Regions from separate parts of the Nostoc sp. 'Lobaria pulmonaria (5183) cyanobiont' genome, predicted to be linked through region 1. Evidence: riboswitches for the same ligand, from Rfam matches in the RefSeq annotation. Region 1 holds a riboswitch; the other holds the start of a gene.
The links. Region 1 has a riboswitch for cobalamin ahead of NLP_RS01385 (hypothetical protein). Riboswitches for the same ligand answer to the same signal wherever they lie in the genome.

Region 2: linked by a shared signal. The riboswitch ahead of NLP_RS03840 (DUF1636 domain-containing protein) and the one ahead of NLP_RS01385 (hypothetical protein) in region 1 are both predicted to bind cobalamin.

The regions. Positions count from the first base shown of each region.
Region 1 covers NZ_CP026692.1:306,488-314,641, reverse strand. The annotation lists gene NLP_RS01405 (hypothetical protein) at 1-249, shown strand, start outside; partial or broken gene NLP_RS01400 (ribonucleotide-diphosphate reductase subunit beta) at 178-992, opposite strand; partial or broken gene NLP_RS01395 (IS630 family transposase) at 1,193-1,780, opposite strand; gene NLP_RS01390 (ribonucleotide reductase N-terminal alpha domain-containing protein) at 1,844-2,938, opposite strand; cobalamin riboswitch at 3,253-3,400, shown strand; gene NLP_RS01385 (hypothetical protein) at 3,776-4,030, shown strand; gene NLP_RS01380 (methyltransferase domain-containing protein) at 4,054-5,055, shown strand; gene NLP_RS32650 (TonB-dependent receptor) at 6,208-6,393, opposite strand; partial or broken gene NLP_RS01370 (TonB-dependent siderophore receptor) at 6,502-7,449, opposite strand; gene NLP_RS01365 (helix-turn-helix transcriptional regulator) at 7,764-8,154, opposite strand, start outside.
Region 2 covers NZ_CP026692.1:897,945-906,098, forward strand. The annotation lists gene NLP_RS03805 (ABC transporter permease subunit) at 1-168, opposite strand, end outside; gene NLP_RS03810 (Fic family protein) at 265-1,458, opposite strand; gene NLP_RS03815 (2-dehydropantoate 2-reductase) at 1,937-2,917, opposite strand; gene NLP_RS03820 (inositol monophosphatase family protein) at 2,968-3,837, opposite strand; gene NLP_RS32745 (hypothetical protein) at 4,082-4,321, opposite strand; gene NLP_RS03830 (PEP-CTERM sorting domain-containing protein) at 4,468-5,019, opposite strand; gene NLP_RS03835 (cobalt-precorrin-6A reductase) at 5,049-5,789, opposite strand; gene NLP_RS03840 (DUF1636 domain-containing protein) at 5,786-6,205, opposite strand; cobalamin riboswitch at 6,228-6,399, opposite strand; gene cobA (uroporphyrinogen-III C-methyltransferase) at 6,556-7,323, opposite strand; gene NLP_RS03850 (sirohydrochlorin chelatase) at 7,332-8,078, opposite strand.

The sequences.
Region 1 (8,154 bases):
CAAGAAAGACTTAAAACTCTGAAGACTGATGATTTTCAGCGCTCCTTATCCTATGGATTGCGGCTTGATTCCCAAATTTCGCTTCCTCTGTTCCCAACAACCACAATTGGTTCCTTTCCCCAAACTTCTGAAGTTCGCCAACTCCGAATGCGTTACAAACGGGGTGAATTGAGTCAGTCAGAATACGAAACTGCAATTGATGTTCAAGTGAGGATATGGGCTTTTCTTGTAGATAGCTTCTGGAAATAATGGCTCTAAACCGATCGCCTTCAAGCGAGCATTTGCCAGATATTTTGTATACTGTTCTGTACTGTTTGCCGTAATCCCCAGAATATCATCTCCGACAATATGTCCTGTCCACTTGCATTCATGCTCGACAGCTAGAGCAAACATTTCATAGATTTGTTCGCGGCTGTGGGGGAAAACTTGCATCGCTTCTGGAATCAATTTTTGATACAGCCGCACATGGGAGAGTTCATCCCGATTAATCATTCTAAAGATATCGGCACTCCCAGACATGAGTATTCGTGATGACAGGTTGTAGAAAAATATAAACCCGTTGTAGAAATACACCCTTCCAACAAGTAATCCGCCAATAGCGATACGAAATAATTTTCTGGTGTCGCGTTATCGACATACTTTTGGTATAGTCCAGCGATGAATTCACATCGTTCTTTGAGAATGCGATCGCTCCGCCAAAAATCATAGACGTGTGTACGGCGATCGCTGGGAATCACCGTCTCAATAATGTATTGATAAGACTGATTGTGCATCGCCTCTTGGGAAATTTGTTCTGCCATACACAGCGCTATTTCTGGTGCAGTCACGCTATTTTTGATGTGAGGCACATTACAGGTTTGTACTGAATCGAGAAACGTCAGATAACTAAGGATGCCATCAAATGCACGTCGTTCTCCAGGCGTGAGATTGACGTAATCTGTTACGTCCTGAGTAATGTCTATTTTTTCGGGAATCCAAAAGTTCTCGCGCATTTGACGGTAGAGAGACACAGCCCACGAGTAGCGAACGTCGTTTAATTGCATTAAGTTCGTAGTCTCCCCGAACCATATCAAACGGTTTCCTGTATCATCATTCCCGTTCGGATTGAAAACGGGATTAATCGGCATTAATGATTGTCTTGGTTGGTACATCTTAATTCTGTTTTGATTAGTTTTCACGCTTACAGCAGTTTTCAGGTAAATAGACCACAGTGATTGAACCAACCGAAAGTATCATCTTCGGTAACATAATTTACAACTTCAGCCATTGCTTGATTAAGTGATTCAGAAGTACGGGCCTCACAGGAACGAAGAAATTGCTTGAGTTTAGACCAACAAAGTTCTATGGGTGATAAGTCAGGAGAGTAGGGAGGTAAGAACTTGACTTTTGCACCCACTGACTCAATTGCAACCCTTACACATTCAGCATGATGAACCTTAAGATTATCCATTACAACAATTGCTCCTTTCCATAATTGAGGTGCTAAGACCTGAGTTACATACGTAAGAAATACCTCAGTATTTGTACTTCCTGGCACAGTCATTGCAGCAACTAGTCCATCAATATTTATTGCACCAATCAAAGAAACATTCCCCCCTTTGCTTCCAGGAGTACTACCAACTGCCCGTTCGCCCTTTACTGCTCGAGCAAACAAGCGCGACATTGATAAATTTAATCCGGCTTCATCGACAAATACTAAATTTCGCACGTCAATTTTATCTAACCAACGACGATAGTCATGCCGTAATTCCTGTACTCGTGGTGTATCCTGCTCACTTGCATAAAGAGTTTTTTTTACAGCGTAAAGCTAATTTTTCTACCGCACGATGCATTGTAGTAATACTTACATCAATCCCTGTACGCTCTGCAAAGCGATCGCCCGCACCACTTTTTTCTGATCCAGTGTTTTATTTTCGACATAAAACCATAAATTATCCCGAATGTAAGGCGGTGCGATCGGTACTGAACCCTTTGCCCACTTTTCATAAAAGAATTTGCTGTAAACGGGTAAAACACTTGCTGTACAACCCTGAACTAAAGATGAAGAAGTATTGGGTGCGATCGCTGTATCATTCAACAATTTAATCCAGGGAACCACACCACCAGATGCATTAGCTTTACCCATTACCCAACTACCCGTTGCGCGAATGCGAGACAGATTCACACCCACACCGCCACCATTTTTGGAAATCCGAGGCGCATCATGAATACCATCAAAAATGCTTTCTAAATTGTCGTCCATCGCCGTAATGAAACAACTGGCTAGCGAACCATTAGGAATCCGCAAGTTCGCTAGAATGGGGGTTGCCAAAGATATTTGACGATTTGCTAACGCTTCATAAAATTGCTTTGCCCAGGTTAATCGATTCTCTGGTGTTTCCACGGAGGCAATCAATAACGCACAAGTTAAAAATGCTTCCTGTGGCAGATCATTCGTCAGAAGATATCGCTTCGTCAGTAATACTGCTCCCGCATAATCATAGTCGGCATCCCAGTCGGGATTTATCCAAGTGTTAGCAATCTCTAATTCTGCGTCCGTGTAGATAGAGATGCGGCGATCGTATTGTTCTGACAAAACTTTTGTTTGTACAGTCCGAGCATATTGCCCGTACTGATAGCCACGACTAACTGTTATTTCTTTCCACAAACTCCAAATGTGTAATCGCCCTGCTACATAGCGCCAATCAGGTTCTTCAGGACTACACAAATCCAAAGCACAGCGAATTAAATTATCTTGAATTTCTCTTGTGGTTATGCCAGGACGCAATCGAGTTGTTAGATGTGCTTCTAAAGCAATAGAATTTGCTGACAGTCCGCAACAAGCCCAATTAACCACTGTGCGAATTTTATTAATTTCTAATGCTGTCGTCGAACCATCACGACGAACAACATGGATATCCGTTGTGAAGTTCTCAAAAAGTGTGGATGAAGCTTGCATACAAGATGTGTTGATGAATTGTAGAAAAATAATTGCAAAAATGGAAAAGAATTGTTAACTAGGTTTGGCAATGTAAAAAATTGTCAACACTGAGCGTAGCCGAAGGGTTGACGGTGAGCGGAATCGAACCGTCAACACTATGTCAGCAAACGCTGGCAACCCGAAAAAGTTTGTTGGGTTGAAAAATTTCTAGAAGAATTGCCCAATAAAAATCTAGAGCAAGCTTTGGTAAAGAATGAGACTTGCCCCGATTAATGACGAATGCCAGTATAGATCGACCATTGATTTTTATGCAAGCAAATCACAGTTGTGTTAGTATTCAGATGAATCTCGGTTCTAGTGGGGAACAGCCGCTAGAGGAAACGGGGAAAGTCCGGTGTAAATCCGGCGCTGTCCCGCAGCTGTAATCAAGGCTATGCAAGCCTTGTGAGTCAGAATGCCCGCCGAAGTTGACTTGTAAATTTTGTACATCTGCGAGGCACAGATTAAGTATTTTTATGAAAAATTCTCCAACTACTCAGCTTTACGTTCTCATAGCCCCACATATCAAGACGCTACAGATTACGACTTTCTATGAGAGGGTAAGCGATTAATTTCTGGTGCAAGTTGTGTCTTGAGATGCAGCGATCGCTATAAGCCACTCCCTATGAGAGTATCGCTTAAAATATAGTCACAGCAACAACGAAACGCTGTATTAACTAACAGATGGAAGTTATTCAAAACAGGTAGCAAATGGCGTGTATGACGTACATAGTCTTGTTCCACTACCGAATAAATACTTTCCCAATTACGCATAGAAATTGCTAAGTTACTAAATTAATACTTCAGTTAATTATCATGCCGAAATTCTATCTTCAACGAGCTGGGAAGATTCCCACTGCTATTCATCCCTTTGTCAAACAAACGGCTCTCCTCCAAGATAAACACAAGCCCAGTCTACTTCAAGGGAAAATTATTCAAGATGTTCAAAACAGTGCAATGTCGGTGTATAGGATGATTTATATTGCGATTGCCGACCGTGGGCGGTTACGACATCGCTCGTCTGATTCAGGACGAGCAGCAATGAGTAAACCGTTAGATCGGCTCAAATAGGCGTATAGGAACGTTCAAAATTAATGTCAACGTTATTATATTCTGTAATTGGTTTTCTTCTGCTTTTGGTGATTGGAATTGCGGCTTATCTCCTGACTCCCCGCAAGTATCAATCCTCATCCACAGTCGCCAATTCCTACGATCAATGGACTCTTGACGGCATCGTAGAGTTTTATTGGGGGGAACACATTCACCTCGGTCATTACGGTTCGCCGCCACGAAGTAAGGATTTTTTGGCTGCTAAATCTGACTTTGTACATGAAATGGTTAAATGGGGTGGAATAGAAAAATTACCCCCTGGTACTACCGTCTTAGATGTTGGCTGTGGTATTGGCGGCAGCAGTCGGATTTTAGCGCGAGATTATGGGTTTGCTGTCACAGGGATTACCATCAGTCCACAGCAGGTGAAACGCGCACAGGAATTAACACCCCAAGGGCTAAACGCCCAGTTTGCGGTTGATGATGCGATGGCATTGTCGTTTCCAGATGCCAGTTTTGATGTGGTCTGGTCAATCGAAGCAGGCCCCCACATGCCAGATAAAACCGTTTTTGCTAGAGAATTAATGCGGGTGCTAAAGCCTGGTGGAGTCTTGGTTGTAGCTGACTGGAATCAGAGGGACGATCGCCAAAAACCTTTAAATTTTTGGGAGAAACCAGTAATGCGGCAACTTCTCGATCAGTGGTCTCATCCAGCTTTTTCCAGCATTGAAGGCTTTTCCGAGCTTTTGGTGGGGACAGAATTAGTTGAGGGGGAGGTAATTACGGCAGACTGGACGCAAGAAACCCTTCCTTCTTGGTTCGATTCGATTTGGCAAGGAGTGGCTCGACCAGAGGGATTAGTGCGTTTTGGGCTGTCTGGTTTCATCAAGTCTGTGCGCGAGGTACCGACGCTTTTACTGATGCGTTTGGCGTTTGGTGTTCTTCTGTGCCGATTTGGAATGTTCCGGGCTGTGCGGGGAAACTCACGCACAGAATTGATGGACAGAAACTTTGCTAAGGAAACTCCCTCAAGCTTGGTTGGGTAGCGATGCCTGCGGCGGGCTGCGCCTACGGATGGTGACCAATTTTGAGTTTCCATTTATTGGTTTTTCCCACGAAGGCTACTGCTGCGACTGATGACCGGGCTGTGGAGTTGCTAGCCACAACTTGAGGCTATATCTGGCGAGGAAGTGAGCAATGACACGGTAGCGTTAAACATTTAGCTTCTGATTTTGTAAAGGAAAACAAGAAGCAGAATTTGAGAAAAAGACTGAACTAGTGCTGAACGCTGCTAAACCAACATTATCGCCGCGGTTTATTGAATTCGGGCAGTCGTTTATTGAATTCGGGTAGTCGTTTATTGAATTCGGGCAGTCGTTTATTGAATTCGGGCAGTCGTTTATTGAATTCGGGCAGTCGTTTATTGAATTCGGGCAGTTGTTTATTGAATTCGGGCAGTCGTTTATTGAATTCGGGCAGTCGTTTATTGAATTCGGGCAGTTGTTTGTTGAATTCAGGCAACCACCAAGAATTCACGGAAAATAATTTATTGCTAATTTCTCGCCCTCTCTAAAGCGGGAGCATCCCAAATGTGCAAAATGCCCTTAAATGTCTACGCAGAATTAATTTTCACTCCTATGTCTATTTATAAACCTCATCTATGTTGAGAACCGTAGTTTTTGCCCTCACCCTAAATCCCTCTCCCTACTTGGGAGAGGGACTTCTTTCCGGCTCCCCTTCTCCCAATATTGGGAGAAGGGGCTGGGGGATGAGGGTTTTTCTATTCATACAGAACTACGGTTTTCAACGTGGACGCAGTTTAATTGCGATCGCTAGGTCAAAAACTCACACAAATTGTGCCTAGCAGTAAGATTTACGTACCCATTTTATGATGGACTGTACTTAGATTGGTGCGGCGATGACTACGCAACTTACCGACTAGAGATATAAATTTGGGCGTTGCTGAATCAAGTATGATTTGTCATTTTGAGTGCAACGAAGAATCCCGATAGATGCTTCATTTCGCTTTGCTCCATTCAGCATGATATACACATTCTTTCATACCGCAATCAGCAACGCCTAAATTTGATGTCGGGGAGCCAGTGCATTAGATTTAGATCCCCGAATTCTTGAAAAAGTCGGGGATCTAGGCGGCAACTCCTGCTTAAGTAAGTGCCATTCTACCCTACGGACTGCTGTTAAAACTGCATAGAAACCGTCCCTAGCAATGTCAACGGCACACCAGGATACACGCTGGTAATATAACTGACACTTTCAAAATAGTACGTATCAAATAAGTTCTTGATGTTCAGCCCAACACGCCAGTTGTCACGGCGATAATAAAAGGCAGCATCGATGCGACCATAACTGGGTAACAATACCACCAGATCACAAAACCAGTCCGATGAAGACGTAACTCTTGGGTTTGGTTTTGTTACCCTCCTAAGAAAACTTGTGTTTACACGGTAGTCTTTTCAAGGGACTAGAGAAGATCAAAACTCCCACGAAATTGTGCCTTGCACGGTGAACGGTTCAGCAGGATAAACACGCAAAAGATATTGAGCAGACTCAAAATAATCCACATCAAACAGATTTCTGAAATTAAGCTGTGCGTTGAGCTGTCCTTGTTTATAGAAAATGGCAGCATCAGTACGGAAATAGCTCGGCAGTTCAAAGGAATTGTCTAAATCTGCCTGGCGATCGCCTACATAGAATAATCCCAAACCAAAGCCGAGTCCTTTGAGACTACCAGATTGAATTTCATACTTCGTCCACAAATTGAAACTATTTTTGGGTACATTGTTCAGGTAATTACCTGGTTTGTAAGTCTCGTCCTCGGTGATTTTGGCATCCGTGTAAGCATAACCTGCAATCACATTCAAACCGGGTAAGATTTCACCGCCGATGTTAAATTCGATACCTTGGCTGCGCTGCTCACCTGTTTGAATTGAATAATTTAGATTAATTGGGTCATCAGTCAAGACATTGGAGCGAGTTAGATTATAGAAAGCAAGTGTTGCAGAAATTCTCTGATTCAAATCAGCCTTCACCCCGACTTCATACTGCGTGGAACGTTCTGGTTCAAAGGTGCTGCCATCAAAGCTAATTCCAATCGCTGGGGTAAACGAGCGACTGTAGCTGGCATAGAGTGAAATTGGCTGGATTGGCTGGTAGACAATACCGAAACGAGGACTAAAGGCATCTCCTGACTGGCTGCTTTCGGTGTTTGCTACCAAATCTCCATCCGTCTGTTTAAAGGCATCAAACCGTACACATAAGAGCAACTTCAGATTCTCACTCAGCGCGATCTGATCTTGGACATAAATACCCAGTGCATCTATGAGCAAGGACTCCTTTCGATCAGGGTTCAAAATTGCACCAAGGGATCGGTCATATACTGGATTAAACACGTCAATGGGTGCTGCAACACGATTACCATTAAATGAAGATACTGTCGCAGTTTCTACCTGAGCTAGCCAGTCCTTCACTGTCCTCGCAGGAACCTGAACATCATGGAGACGCAGGATTCGGTTAGGAGAGTTTTTTGGGCGTAGCGTTTGCGTACTTGTCACCTCAGCCCTAGCTGCTTGCCCACATAATAGTAGAAATGCGATCGCCAGACTGCCAATGCCCCCAGCGTAATTTGCCCACATCCGTTTTACCATGTTCACACCCAAAATCCGTCCAGCAATTATTAGTAATCTGTTGCAAGAAAACTATCAAAAAAGATTACGTGATGGGGCTACTCTGCAACTCAAAGAGGAGGAATTTCGATCCCGAAAGGAGGAATTGGCTTATTTCCTACCAAACATTCACGGGGTGTGATGCCATACTTGCGTTTGAAGGCTGCGGCAAAATGACCCGTATTTGAGTAGCCAACGGCATTCGCAGCTTCTGTAACCTTGCATCCCCGCTCTTGAAGTAATTGTCTGGCTTGCTCCATGCGGTAATCGCGCAGATAACTGAACAGGGTGGTACCAAAGACTTGGCGAAATCCCTGCATGAGTTTTTTGCGATCGCACTTCACCTGCTGCGCCAATTCACATACAGATGGTGGCTTAAGCCACTGAGTAAGTAAAATTTCCCTGGCTTGATAAATTTGCTCAATATCTCTAGGTTTAAGTGATGCTATCGGTAAATTACAA
Region 2 (8,154 bases), 590 kb from region 1:
AGTATCATAAAACTCATAAGGAGGATAATCTGGGGAAGTAATTATCGTCAGCGTGTCTTTACCTAAAGATGAGGCAGCTTTTAGAGAATTGCTATGTCCTGTGATGATGCTAATTCCGACTACTGCTACAAGCAGTATCGTTAATAGCCATACTTTTTTTTTCTTCATGAACTTGATAATTAGATAAATTCCATAGCTATCAAAAGATTTTAGTGTAGCTATAAATTTTGTGCAGAAGCTTTTGAATCTGCATTTGCTTTGTTGTTAAGACTCCTTAAAAATAGACAGGTATGGTTCATAAATAAAAGCTCGGTTACGTTTATTTCCAGTAACTTCTTCCACAATTCCTATATTACATAATTCTCTGACTAAAATGTTTGCGTTAGTGTATGATAATTGGGTAAACTCTTGAGCCATTTCTATATTAAAAACTGGCTTGTAATAGAGTTTTTCGAGTAAAGCTATAGCATTCCCTGCCTTCCGATTTCCCATTCGTTCCATTACTGTTTTACGATGATCTTCTTTTAAATTAACTATTTGACGAGCAACAGTAGATGCTTCCTGAGAAACTTCATATACACCTTTCAGAAAAAACTTAAGCCAGCTTTCCCAGTCCCCATTATCCCTGATAGATTGGAGATGATCATAATATTGCAAACGGTATTTTTTGAAGTAATAAGATATATAGAGCAAAGGACGTTTTAATATATTTTTTTCACATAATAAGAGAGTAATTAGTAAGCGTCCTGTTCTCCCATTGCCGTCTTCAAAAGGGTGAATTGTTTCAAACTGAGCATGAGCTAATCCAATTTTAATTAAAGCTGGCATTGGAGCAGAGTCATGTAAAAACTTCTCAAAATTACTTAAAGCTTCTTGCATATCATGGGGTGGAGGTGGAACATAAGTAGCTTCCTTTAAATTACATCTTCCCTTACCAATCCAATTTTGGCTGCGGCGAAATTCTCCTGAACCCTTTTCAGAACCTCGACCTTCTCTCAATAATTCTTTATGAATTTCACGGATCAATCGCAATGATAAAGGAAAATTATTCTCTAATCTTTCGAGTCCGTGATTAATTGCTGCAATATAGTTGACAACTTCGGTTACATCTTGCGGGTTGTCTGGTTCCACTGTACGCGATTCAAACTCAAGAACATCTATTAAAGAAGCTTGTGTTCCTTCTATCTGACTTGACAACACTGCCTCTTTACGAACATACATAAACACGAATAAGTCGGGATTAGGTAAAGCGTCTGTTGATCCATCTAAACGACCTAATGCTCTATCTGCTTGTGATAAAAGTTCTAACATTTCATCATCAATACATAATTTGGGTATAGGCGGTAAAGGATTAGGTATAAAAGCTTTGTATCCAGTAAGCTGTTCTATGTATCTACCTGCTCTATCGGTATCAATCATATTATCGATTTCATTCACAAGAGACAATTTTTTATCCATATTATCAAATACCCTTAATATCAGCAATAAGAGTTTTTTTGTGTTTATACATGATATGATTATAAATTTGATATATTGAAACAAACAGCAAGTAAACTGCATGTTCCTTTTGCCTTAGTTCCCTGAGCTATCAATACACTTGCTATACTTATGTGGATGCCAGTAATTACTGTAGTAAATAAAACATTAATTTTGGATCAATGTTTCATCTGTTTTAGTTTTAAATCTGTTAGAAATCAAAGAAAGTTAAACCTAAATAGGGATAGAATACGAAATATCCCATCCCTACTTCATTTTTTGATTAATTAACTCTATAAGAGTTTGACCTTTTAACTTTCATCAAATAGACTTATCCTGCTTTACGCATATAATGCTAAAAACCAGAGTTTTGGTGAGGAACCGAAAGACTCTGGTGAAGACAAACTTTCCTCCCCGTCCGCTGCTTTCCAGATGCTATCAAAAGTCAAGGAAAGTCAAATCAAACCTTTAATTTGGTCGCTTCCAGGAGCTTGACGCTGGCATAGATCGCATCAATATAAGGTGTGGGAATTTGAGTAAGTTTTCCTAATTCTGCCACCGCGCCAACAATAGCGTCTATCTCCGTGGAGCGTCCAGTTTCAATATCTTGTAGCATTGAGGTTTTATGGGCACCAACATTTTCTGCGCCATTAATTCGTTGTTCTAAAGTAATGCCAAACTTTATACCCAAATTTTCAGCGATCGCTTGAGTTTCAGTCATCATTTGTCGCGCTAGTTCACGGGTGAGGGGATAGCGGCAAATATCCTCTAAAGTAGCACCAGTCAGCGCACTGATCGGATTAAACGCCACATTACCCCACAACTTGATCCAAATCTCCGTGCGAATTTGGTTGCGGATTGGTGCTTTAAATCCTGCTTGTTTTAAAGTCTGGGCTAATAATTGAATGCGTTCTGTTTTAGTACCGTCGATTTCACCGAGAGTAAAGCGATCGCCTTCAATATGTTTAATTACACCTGGTTCAATTATCTCAGTTGCCGGGTAAACTACACAACCGATAGCACGTTCAGCACCGATACTAGCTTCAATAATCCCATCTGGATCGACAGATTGAATCCGCGTATCTTCATACTCACCGCCATACTTGCGAAAGTACCACCAAGGAACGCCATTTTGGGCTGTCACCACTATCGTGTGAGCATCGTAGAGTGCTGGGAGAAAAGGTGCGATCGCAGATACACTGTGAGCCTTGACAGTTAAAATTACTACATCTTGCGTCCCCGCTGACTGAATATCGCTAGTTGCCATAAATGGAGTAGCAATTTGGCTGGAACCGTCTGACATGAACAACTTCAGCCCATTTTTTTGAATTGCCTCTAAATGGGAACCACGCGCAATTAACGTCACGGCTTCACCAGCAAGTGCCAGTTTTGCCCCTAAATATCCACCGATAGCACCCGCGCCAACAATACAGATTTTCATTTTGTCAAAAGAATATTAGTCATGGAAGACGTTATCCAGTTGCTTTTACATCAAACAGCTAGGCTTTGCATCGCTTTCAGTAAATCTTGATGAACAGATTTTGAGGCAGCCACTATCAATCCAGGCAGGCTATAGTTCTTACAAGTATGCAGTGGTGGTAAAGTAGAACCGTCCAGAGTAGTTACAATCCAACCAGCCTCTTTCGCAATAAAAGCAAGTGCAGCACCATCAATAAATTTGCCCGATTTGATGACTGCTCCACTCAAGTCGCCACTGAGAATACCATTGAGATTGGGAATTTGAATATCACTAGAGTAATCAGTTGCTATATCGATTACTTGATATCGATCTTTTAGTAAAGGTGCGATCGCATTCATTCCCCATCCCAACAAAATAGCAGGTTTAGGAGATGTTATATGTAACGGGGTACAGGCTGCTAAGCTCATCTCCAGTGTCCCTTCAAAAGCACCTTCACCTCGGAGAGCGTAAAAATAAACATTTTGGGCAGGAGAAATAGCGATTACTGCTTCAAAATCATCAGAATTTAGAATACTGAGAATAATTTGGTAATTAGAATGTCCATCCATGTAAAACTTCGTGCCATCAATTGGGTCGAGTGTGACTAAATAATCACCTTCTGAACCAAGTTCGGTAGCCCGAAAATATTTGGTATTATTAGAACTTTCATATTCTTCACCATAAAAGCGAATATCGGGAAAAGTGCCTAGTAATACTACTTCTACCAGATTTTGAATAGCCACATCTGCATCAGTAAGTGCAGCACTAAAAAAGTTGTTTCCTTGTTCTTTGGCGGGAAGTGCAGCAATTTTTGGTTGTAAAAAATGGGCATAGGCTGCTGCTACTTTGAGATGAGGGAGTAAAGTCTCTAAAATTAATCGAGTAGTTGGGGTTGTGGACATTACAGCAAACTCCTTTTAGAAATAATCTCCCGTTGGCAGGGCGATATAATTCTACATCTAGACAAAATTACGGTATCATTTGGATGCAATAATACCACCGTTGCTATATTACTTTAATCTGTATGTCTCAAAGAGCCTATAGATAAATCGCAAGTTTTCTCGTAAATTTAAGGGTTTAAGACCGAACGCCAACACTTAGTACAGCATTTCATTAATTCATAGCGAATTAATCAAAGGCAATATCCTACAATGCCAATGCGTTAGCTTGGATTGTTAATGCGTTGGCTTGGATTGTCAATGCGTCGGCTTGGATTGTTAATACGTCGGCTTGGATTGTTAATACGTCGGCTTGGATTGTTAATGCGTTGGCTTGGATTGTTAATACGTCGGCTTGGATTGTTAATGCGTCGGCTTGGATTGTTAATGCGTTGGCTTGGATTGTTAATGCGTTGGCTTGGATTAAAAACGCTACGCTTTTACGCAAAACTGTATTTAATTAAAGTTACCCTACAAATGGTTTTAGGAAACTTTTTCGAGCTTCTTCTGAGTGAATTTGAATAGCTTGTGACGTTTGAGTACTGGAGGTGCGCCCAGAGTGCCGATGATGAGTAAGCTAAAAATAGAAGTGGGTTAAGGGACGGTGATTAGGTTTGCAGAAAAACTAATGGGTAATTCCCTATCTTCTAATCCTAACTTTTCAAAACCTGGTCTATTTGGCGCAGAAAAAACCTCTAAATAACCTGGTGTCGGCAAAAAACTAGCGAAAAATGGACTAGAATAATTTCCTCCCGAAATGGAATACGCAAAACCCTTACGTGTTAACTGCTGAGTATTAAGGCTAATTAAATTATCAACATCAAAAGGTTCGTTTCCTGGCATTGGAGTCCCGGCGGGTTGCAGAGCAGTAATTATTTCACCATTTCGTGTACCAGTAATTCCAGTAATCAAGTAAAAACCCAAATCGTTAGGGGTGTCATTAGTGGTGAAAATACCGTTCGCTTCTATGCCAGTACCAGAATAATTCCAGTTCCAACTTAAAGCAGAAGCGTCCGGCATTGTCCCGAAAACTAATCCAGATATGGTGACGAGGGCTATGGCAGATAAAGCTAGATTTTTCATGGAAGTCGTTACTGCGATCGCGGATATTGTAGAAGGTTCCGGTGTATTATACGGAATTAACAAAGATAGTATTATCAATCTTGCCTATTTACTTAGCAGCGATCTAATAACCACGCCAAAGCAGCATCAACATTACTAACCTGTTCCCCTGGCGGTATCGCTGAACGATTGACCATCACAACCTTTACGCCCAGTTCTCGCGCTGCAATAATCTTGGGCTTTGTAGCATCGCCACCGCTATTTTTGCTGACGATGGTATCAATGTTATTCTCAATCAGAATTTGTCTTTCATTATTGAGGGTAAAAGGCCCGCGATCGCACAATACCATCCCCGGCGGTACTAAAGCATCATCGCCAGGAGGGTCAATCATCCGCATCAAAAACCAAATTTTCTCTAGGTGAGCAAAAGCGGACAGTTCTTGCCTACCAACTGTCAAAAACACTCGCTGTGCCTGGTTTTGCACGGCTGTTGCTGCGGCTGCAACATTATCCAGTTCAATCCAGCGATCGCCACTTACTTTTTCCCAAGGTGGACGAATTAACATCAGGCGGGGTACTCTAACTTCCATTGCTGCATCTGCGGCATTGAAAGAAATTTGAGTAGCGAAAGGATGGGTTGCATCAATTAATAAGTCAATTTGCATGACTTGCAGATAGCTAGCCAATCCAGTCACGCCACCGAAGCCTCCAACCCGTAAATCGCCCAACGGTACTGACGGTTCACGGGTGCGGCCAGCTAGAGAGGTGATTACTTCTAACCCTTGGATAGTCGTAACTTTGGCAGCTAATTCTGCTGCATCACCCGTCCCACCCAGAATCAAAACGCGGATCATTTAGATAAAGGTGGAATTTTTGCTAAAATGCCCTTCTTCATTGCTTCTGGACGCTCTGACCAAGGTAGTAAACCATCTGCTTTGGCATAGTATTGACTAGCACATTCCAGTACCGCAGAGGCATTACCATCAACGCCTAAATCACCAAATAAATATGTTAATTTACCTTTAGCAGCAAAGGCGACTACACAAGAACGATTACAAGCACTCATACATTCAACTTCCTGAATCGGGAATCGATCTCGTAAGTCCCAATCTTGTGCCAACTGCTGAAGTTCGTGTAGAAGTTTTTCACCACCACTTTCACCTAAGCGTTTTCCATTTTGCCAAACACTGGCACAGGTTTTGCAAACAAATAAAGTATGTTCAGCAACTTCCATTGGACTGGTTGGGGAAATATTTACAGTAGTAGTCATCTGTACCTCGCAGATATGTGAAACTAATAAATCTATTTCGGTGGGCATCCTGACTCACTCAATTTGAGATTTGAGATTTAGTTCTTTAATCTCAAATTGGTTCACAGTTGCTCCCAAGCGCCGGATTTGCACCGAACTTTCCCCGTTACCTCTGGTGACTGACTCCCACCAGAACCGAATAACCTTATCGATCATACACTAGTACAACATGGCGTAAATAAACATACCATTCAAAATGACGCGAAAGTCCGGAATACAATACTTTTGACTTTTGATTTTTGACTTTTGACTTCCACGCAGTGGTACTAGGGTTATCGGAGAATACGAAACAACAAGCTTTGTGGCAACCATCAAACTGGGCGACAGCCAGATAAAATACTGTGCATATTTACTACTTGTCCAATAACTGCGATCGCAGGCGCACTAAATCCAGTTTCCTCTACCTGTTTGACAATTGTCTTTAAAGTACCAATCAATTCTTCTTGTTCTGGTCGTGTACCCCAGCGCACCAAAGCAATCGGCGTTTCTAAATTCAACCCAGCTGCACTTAATTCTTCCACAATATAAGGCAGATTGTGAATTCCCATATAAATTACAATGGTTTCGGAACCGTGAGCGATCGCACTCCAATTTACAATCGGTCTATACTTACCCGCCGCCTCGTGACCAGTTACAAATGTCACTGATGAACTATACAGCCGATGCGTCAAAGGAATACCTGAGTATGCTGCTGCTGCAATTCCCGATGTGATACCGGGCACTACTTCCGTTGATATTCCAGCTTTGACTAATTCTTCCATCTCTTCGCCACCGCGACCAAAAATAAACGGATCGCCACCCTTTAGCCGCACTACAATTGCATGATCCTGCGCTTTATCAATCAGCAATTGAGTTGTTTCTGACTGCAACAACGAATGTCTCCCCGCACGTTTACCAGCATTAATTTGCTCGGCTTGGGGATTAATCATTGCCAAAATAGCCGGACTCACCAAGGCATCATAGATGACTACATCTGCACATTCCAACAAACCTTTCGCCTTCAGAGTTATTAGTCCTGGATCTCCTGGCCCCGCACCGACTAAATAAACCTTTCCCAAATACTTGTTCCTTTCTGTCATTGTGCGGTTCATCTATCTGTTAAATCCCAAATTAGCTCGGCTAATTCTGCACTTGCTCCCAATGGCTCTGCCAATTGGAAATTCACCGCAGAAAATTGTAATTTTAGCTGCTCTATTGAGGTGGCGATCGCATCGGTTATTCCACCAGCGAATAAAAAATATGGCAAGATTGCAATTTCCCGATAACCAGCACCTACCAACTCTTTCACCCGTAATTCTAAACTAGGAGGACCAGCCCAATAAGCAGTCACGGCTCCCAAACTCGCCGCCATTGCTTCCACAGTTTCTTGAGAACCTGGGCGACGGCTACCATGAGCTAATAGAATCCATGCTTCTGCTTTTATAGCAGCTATTTGTTTTGCCAGCAATTTCTCTAAATTGGGGTGAGAGCCTAAATATGGTTGCAACTCAATCATGATATCTTGACCAAGAGTCTGCTGTGCTAGTGCTACTTCGGCGGGAATATCTGTCATGACATGCACTCCCGGCAGTAGAAATAGCGGTACAATTTTGAGGCTATTTTCATTTTGAGACACTGGGCAATCGCCAAAAGCGCTCTTAGCAAATTGTTGAATCTGCTCGTGTAAAGGCTGAGGATTCATTTCCAAAGCAGCGATGCCAACCAAATGTTCGCTATTTGCTGAGTTGTGGTTTTTTGGCAATTTGTGACATATCAGCCTAGCTAGTTGCTGCATAGCAATTTCTGGGCGCGGGTCGCGACTTCCGTGAGATAGTAGCAGATAGGCAGATGACATCGGTAAATTAAATTCTTAGTTACTATTCTTATTTAAGATTAAGCTGGGGATAATAAGTACTCTGGTAATTATTGAA